2 regions of the Crossiella cryophila genome follow, and region 1 is predicted to be linked to the other one. Evidence: riboswitches for the same ligand, from Rfam matches in the RefSeq annotation. Region 1 holds a riboswitch; the other holds the start of a gene.
What was found. Region 1 has a riboswitch for glycine ahead of gcvP (aminomethyl-transferring glycine dehydrogenase). Riboswitches for the same ligand answer to the same signal wherever they lie in the genome.
Positions count from the first base shown of each region.

Region 2: linked by a shared signal. The riboswitch ahead of gcvT (glycine cleavage system aminomethyltransferase GcvT) and the one ahead of gcvP (aminomethyl-transferring glycine dehydrogenase) in region 1 are both predicted to bind glycine.

Region 1 is NZ_JACHMH010000001.1:4,154,231-4,157,717, forward strand. It holds gene HNR67_RS18575 (hypothetical protein) at 1-480, shown strand, start outside; gene HNR67_RS18580 (hypothetical protein) at 600-863, shown strand; glycine riboswitch at 945-1,044, shown strand; glycine riboswitch at 1,051-1,139, shown strand; gene gcvP (aminomethyl-transferring glycine dehydrogenase) at 1,204-3,487, shown strand, end outside.
Region 2 is NZ_JACHMH010000001.1:2,360,152-2,363,638, forward strand. It holds gene glyA (serine hydroxymethyltransferase) at 1-651, opposite strand, end outside; gene gcvH (glycine cleavage system protein GcvH) at 667-1,038, opposite strand; gene gcvT (glycine cleavage system aminomethyltransferase GcvT) at 1,082-2,173, opposite strand; glycine riboswitch at 2,241-2,336, opposite strand; glycine riboswitch at 2,337-2,436, opposite strand; gene HNR67_RS11005 (sensor histidine kinase) at 2,490-3,487, opposite strand, start outside.

The DNA of each region.
Region 1 (3,487 bases):
CCGTTCACCGAACCCCAGTGCGGCCTGGACAAGAGCCGGGTCACCCAGTCCTGGCACACCTTCCCGCCCGGCTTCTACCGGATCTGCCGCGGTGTCTGGCCGGACTGCGGCCCCGAGGTGCGCACCCCGGTCTGGGACATCCACGGCAGCCCCGCCACCGCCGCCGCGCCGCTGGGTTCGATCAGCGTCAGCCACCCCGACGGCCGGGCCCAGCTCTCCGCCTCGGCGCAGACCGTGTGCAACCCGGCGTGCGTCACCACCGTCTCCGGCGTCTTCGACACCAGGGCGCCCAGGCTGAGCTGCTACTGGGCGGAGGCATTCGCCGGCACGAACTGGACCGACATCTCCCAGACCCAGTGCGGCGCCTCCCGGGAACAGGTGCGCGAGGCGTTCCGGTTCAGCACCCCCACCGCCTACCGGGTCTGCCGCCAGGGCGCACTCGGCCAGCCCGCCGACTGCGGCCCGCCAAGCAGCGGCTGACCAGCGGCGCTCCAGGTATCCGCGATCGTTACCGCCGATGACCTGAACGACCTAGTCCCCCGATCCGGAACCGGACGCATCCTCGCTGGTGCGCAAGGTATCCGGATTGGGGGAGGGCCATGGCCTTCGAACGTTCCGCCGCGGTCATCGGGGCCGTCGGCGCGGTGGTGGCGGCGGTGGTCGGGGTGTTCCTGACCAGAGCGGTGATCGAACCCGGCGGCAGCTCGCCGAGTCCGACCAGGGTGGTCAGCCAGGAACCCCTCACCACCGCCCGCACCACCGCTCGCACCAGCATCATCCGGCCGACCACCAGCACCGGCCGGCGCACCACCAGCACGACCACCCGGCGTACCACCACGACCACTACCTGTATCTGTCCATGACCACCGTTGGTGACCTGGTGTTCTTGGGCACGTCGGAAACTTCCGGTTAACTCGGGCGGGGTAACATTCGCGCGTAGTCGTGATCCCCACGCGGGAGAGCCCGGACCGGAGCCATCGGTCCGGCGCCGAAGGAGCAACTCCTCCCCGGAACCTCTCAGGCCAAGCGGACCGTGTGGGCAGACGCCTCTGGAAAGCGGTCCTCGCCGTGCGCGCGGACCCGCCGACGGTGCAAGTCCGGTCCGCCGTGGCCGGGTGAAGCTCTCAGGCGCCCGGACACCGGGTACGGACAGAGGGGGAGGGCAGTTCCGCATGCCCACCCCTAGGCGCCGGAGGCGAGAGCATGACCCAGCCGAACCCCGATCGCATCCCGTTGGCCGCGCTTGAGCACGGCACGCCCTTCGCCGACCGGCACGTCGGTCCGCGGCCCGCCGAACTGGCCCGGATGCTCGACGTCATCGGGGTCGGCTCGCTGGAGGAACTCGCCCAGCGGGCGGTGCCCCAGGTGATCCGCGAGGGTGAGCTGACCCTGGCCCTGCCCGCCCCGGCCACCGAGGCCGAGGCACTGGCCGAACTGCGCGCGCTGGCCGCCCGCAACACGCTCAAGGCCCCCATGATCGGGCTCGGCTACTACGGCACCGTGACCCCGCCGGTGATCAAGCGGAACATCCTGGAAAGCCCCGCCTGGTACACCGCGTACACCCCGTACCAGCCGGAGATCTCCCAGGGCCGGCTCGAAGCCCTGCTCAACTTCCAGACCATGGTCTCCGACCTGACCGGCCTGGACACCGCCAACGCCTCCATGCTCGACGAGGGCACCGCCGCCGCCGAGGCCATGACGCTGGTGCGCCGGGCAGGCAAGTCCAAGTCGCCGCGCTTCGTCGTCGACGCCGACTCGCTGCCGCAGACCATCGCCGTCATCGAGACCCGCGCCGAACCGCTCGGCATCGAGATCGTGCTCGCCGACCTCACCCAGGGCCTGCCCGAAGGCGAGTTCTTCGGCGTGCTGCTGTCCTACCCGGGCGCCGGCGGCGCGGTCCGCGACTACCGCGCGCTGGTCGAGCAGGCACACGAACGCGGTGCCCAGGTCGCCGTCGCCGCCGACCTGCTCGCGCTGACCCTGCTGGTCCCGCCCGGCGAGTTCGGCGCCGACGTCGTGGTCGGCACCACCCAGCGCTTCGGCGTGCCGATGGGCTTCGGCGGCCCGCACGCCGGCTACATGGCGGTGCGCGCCGGACTCGAGCGCCAGCTGCCCGGCCGCCTGGTCGGGGTCAGCGTGGACGCCGACGGCAACCCCGCCTACCGGCTCGCGCTGCAGACCCGCGAGCAGCACATCCGCCGGGAGAAGGCCACCAGCAACATCTGCACCGCCCAGGTGCTCCTGGCCGTGATCGCCGCGATGTACGCGGTCTACCACGGCCCCGAGGGCCTGCGCGGCATCGCCACCCGGGTGCACCGCCTGGCCACCGTGCTCGGCGCCGGCCTGCGGGCAGGCGGCATCGACCTGAAGCACGAGCGCTACTTCGACACCGTGCTCGCGCACGTGCCCGGCAGGGCAGCCGAGATCGTCGCCAACGCCCGCGCCCTGGGCGTCAACCTGCGCCTGGCCGACAACGACCACGTCGGCATCGCCTGCGACGAGACCACCACCCGCGAGCACCTCGCGCTGGTGTGGCAGGCATTCGGCGTCACCGGCGACGTGGACGCGCTGGACGCGGCCACCCCCGACGCCCTCGGCACCGAACTGAACCGCGAGTCGGAGTACCTGACCCACCCGGTCTTCCACGCCCACCGCTCGGAGACCGCGCTGCTGCGTTACCTGCGCGGCCTCTCCGACAAGGACGTCGCGCTGGACCGCAGCATGATCCCGCTCGGCTCCTGCACCATGAAGCTGAACGCCACCGCGGAGATGGAATCCATCACCTGGCCGGAGTTCGCCGGCCTGCACCCCTTCGCCCCCGCCGCCGACGCCGCCGGCCTGCTCTCCCTGGTGCACGACGTGGAGGCCTGGCTGGCCGAGGTCACCGGCTACGACGCGGTCAGCGTGCAGCCCAACGCGGGCAGCCAGGGCGAGTTCGCCGGCCTGCTCGCCATCCGCGCCTACCACCGCAGCCGTGGCCAGGAAGCCCGCGACGTCTGCCTGATCCCGTCCTCCGCGCACGGCACCAACGCCGCCAGCGCGGTCATGGCCGGCATGCGGGTGATCGTGGTCCGCTGCGACGACAAGGGCAACATCGACCTCGGCCACCTGCGCGAGACCGTCGAGGCCCACCGCGACGACCTGTCCGCCATCATGATCACCTACCCGTCCACGCACGGCGTGTACGAGGAAACCGTCACCGAGGTCTGCGCCCTGGTGCACGAGGCGGGCGGCCAGGTCTACGTCGACGGCGCCAACCTCAACGCCCTGGTCGGCCTGGCCCGCCCCGGCAAGTTCGGCAGCGACGTCAGCCACCTGAACCTGCACAAGACCTTCTGCATCCCGCACGGCGGCGGCGGCCCCGGCGTCGGCCCCATCGGCGTCCGCGAACACCTCGCCCCGTTCCTGCCCAACCACCCCCTGCAGCCCACCGCCGGCCCCGCCACCGGCGTCGGCCCGATCAGCGCCGCACCGTGGGGCAGCGCCT
Region 2 (3,487 bases), 1.8 Mb from region 1:
CGGGCTGGGGTGCAGCCCGGCCGCGACCAGCCCGGCGAAGTGCGCCATGTCCACCATCAGGTAGGCGCCCACCTCATCGGCGATCCGGCGGAACTCGGCGAAGTCCAGCTGACGCGGGTAGGCCGACCAGCCGGCCACGATCATCTTCGGCTGGTGCTCCTTGGCCAGGCGCTCCACCTCGGCCATGTCGATCAGGCCGGTGTCCTCGCGGACCTGGTAGGCGGCCACGTCGTAGAGCTTGCCGGAGAAGTTGATCCGCATGCCGTGGGTGAGGTGCCCGCCGTGCGCCAGCTCCAGGCCGAGGATCTTGTCCCCGGGGGTGAGCAGCGCGTGCATGACCGCGGCGTTGGCCTGCGCGCCGGAGTGCGGCTGCACGTTGGCGTGCTCGGCGCCGAAGAGGTCCTTGACCCGCTGGATGGCCAGGCGCTCGGAGACGTCGACGTGCTCGCAGCCCCCGTAGTAGCGCCTGCCGGGGTAGCCCTCGGCGTACTTGTTGGTCAGCACCGAGCCCTGCGCCTCGAGCACGCCCACCGGGGCGAAGTTCTCCGAGGCGATCATCTCCAGGGTGGACTGCTGGCGGCGGAGTTCGGCGCCGAGCACCTCGGCGATCTCCGGGTCGATCTGCGCGAGCGGCGTGTCCAAAGTGGACATGATCGGGTCTTCCTTTCAGCCTGCGGTCAGCTCGTCGTACTCATCCGGCGTGAGCAGCTCCCCGTCCGGGGCCGCGCGGTTGATCCTGATCAGCCACCCGGCTCCGAACGGGTCGGAGTTCAGCAACGCCGGATCCTCGGCCACCGCCTGGTTGACCTCGGTCACCGTGCCGGAGACCGGGGCCAGCAGGTCGCTGACCGATTTCGTCGACTCGATCTCACCGCACGCCTCTCCGGCGCTCACCACCGCCCCCGCCTCCGGGAGCTGGACGAAGACCACATCGCCCAGTGCCTCGGCGGCGTAGGCGGTGATCCCGACCGTGGCGACCGGACCGTCAGTGATCCACTCGTGGTCCTTGGTGTAGTGCAGCTCGGGGGGAACCGGCATCGCTTGTACAGCCTTTCGGGAAAGTATGTGCAGGTGGGAGGGGTCAGCGCGAGCGCTTGTAGAACGGCAGCGCGACTACTTCCGCCGGTTCGGCGTTACCGCGCACGTCCACCACGACCTCGGTGCCCGCCGCGGTGTGCGCGTGGTCCAGGTAGGCCATCGCGATCGGGTGACCCAGGGTGGGGGAGGGCGCGCCGCTGGTGATCTCGCCCACCACGGTGCCGTCGGCGAGCTTGACCAGCTGACCGGCCCGCGGGCTGCGGCGGCTCTTGCCTGCCAGCCCGACCAGGGCGCGGGTGGTGTGCTGACGGGCTTCCAGCGCGCTGCGGCCGACGAAGTCGCCGAGCTTGTCGAAGCGGACCACCCGGCCCAGCCCGGCGTCGAAGGGGGTCAGTCCGACGTGCAGCTCGTTGCCGTACAGCGCCATGCCCGCCTCCAGCCGGAGGGTGTCCCGGCAGGCCAGCCCGGCCGGGCGCAGGCCAAGCGGCTCACCGGCCTCGGCGATCCGCCGCCACACCGCCTCGGCCAGTTCGGCCGCCACGTAGACCTCGAACCCGTCCTCGCCGGTGTAGCCGGTGCGGGCCAGGTAGACGGGGTGCCCGGCGATCACCGCGGGGCGCCCGGCGTAGTACTTCAGGCCGGTGAGGTCCTCGCCGGTGACCGCGGTGACGATCTCGGCGGCGACCGGGCCCTGCACCGCGATCAGCGCGGTCTCGGCGGAGCGGTCGATCACCTCGGCGCTCAGCCCGTGTGCCCGCTCACCCAGCAGCGCCCGCACCACCGCGGCGTTGGATGCGTTGGCCACCACCAGGAACTTGCGCTCGGCCTGCCGGTAGACCACCAGGTCGTCCAGCACGCCGCCGTTGGTGTGGCAGAGCATGGTGTAGCGGGCCCGGCCGATGGCCAGTGAGCCGATCGCGCCGACCAGCGCGTAGTCCAGCACCCGGCCGGCTTCCGGCCCGGAGATCTCGATCTCGCCCATGTGGCTGAGGTCGAAGAGCCCGGCCGCCTCGCGCACCACCTTGTGCTCGGCCAGCTCGCTGCCGTAACGCAGCGGCATCGACCACCCGGCGAAGTCGGTGAACTGGGCGCCCAGCGCGACGTGCTGAGCGTGCAGGGGGCTGCGGCGGGACAGGCCGACGGCGGTCACGGGAGGCTCCTGGGGTCGAGGCGTCCACCGGCATGCGGACACCGCTGCTGAGCCTCCCCGCTCTGTCATGGGACCTGAGAGCTTCGCCGCGCGGACGCGGGTTGCACCGTGGGTGAGGTGGGCGAACCCACCTGCTTTCCAGAGTCGCCTCGCTCGAACGGTGACGTTGCCTGAGAGTTTCCGGGGAGTGGTTGCTCCTTCGGCGTCCCGCGCGTGCTTCGTGCCGGGATCTCTCCCGCCCGAGCTCAAACGGCCGATATGCGGTTGTGCCGCGAACCTTCCGGGACGGCCGAGGGGTCTGTCAACCCCTGGGCAGTTCGACCTTGACCCGCAGCCCGCCGTCCGGCCGGGGCTCCGCCTTGACCGTGCCGCCGTGCGCGCGGGTGATCGAGTCCACGATGGACAGGCCGAGGCCAGCGCCTTCGCCCTTGGCGGTGCGGCCCTCGCCGCGCCGGAACGGCTCGAACAGCTGTGGGATCTGACTCACCGGCACCTTCGGGCCGGTGTTGGACACGGTGAGGCCGCCGAAGACGTCCGTGCGCACCCACACCGTGCCGCCGGCAGGCAGGTTGTGCCGGATCGCGTTGGAGACCAGGTTGGTGACCAGCTGGGTGAGCAGCACCCGGTCGCCGGAGACGGTCGCCTCGGTGATCCGCACCTGGAGTTCGATCTCCCGCCGCGCGGCCTCGGCCCGGTACTGCTCGACCGCCTCGGTGACCACGGTGTGCATCTCCACCCTGGTGCGTTTGGCCAGGCCGCGGTCGCTGCGGGCGAGCACCAGCAGGCCGTCGATGAGCCGTTCGATCCGCCGGTTCGCGGTGAGCAGCTGCTCGCGGATCTCGGCCGCCTTCTCCGGCGTGGGGTTGCCTGCCAGCCCGATCTGCACCGCAGCCCGCTGCACGGCCAGCGGCGTGCGCAGTTCGTGCGAGGCGTTGGCCACGAACCGGCGCTGGCTGTCGAAGGAGGATTCGAGGCGGTCCAGCATCCGGTCGAAGGTCTCGGCCAGTTCGGTCAGCTCATCCGGCGGGCCCTTGATCGCCAGCCGCTCGTGCAGGTTGGAGGAGGAGAGCCGTTGCGCGGTGGCGGTGATGGTGTGCAGCGGCTGGAGCACCCGGCCGGAGAGCCACCAGCCGGCGGCCACCGACACCGCGGCCACCCCGATCAGCGACAGGATGGAGATCAGCAGCAGGGTCTCCAGGGTGGTGGCCTCCACCGCCCTGGTCACCTCGGCGGCGGGGAGGAAGGCCAGCGTGCCGTCCGGCCGGGTCTGGCGCAGCGCGGTCGAGGCCTGCAATCCCT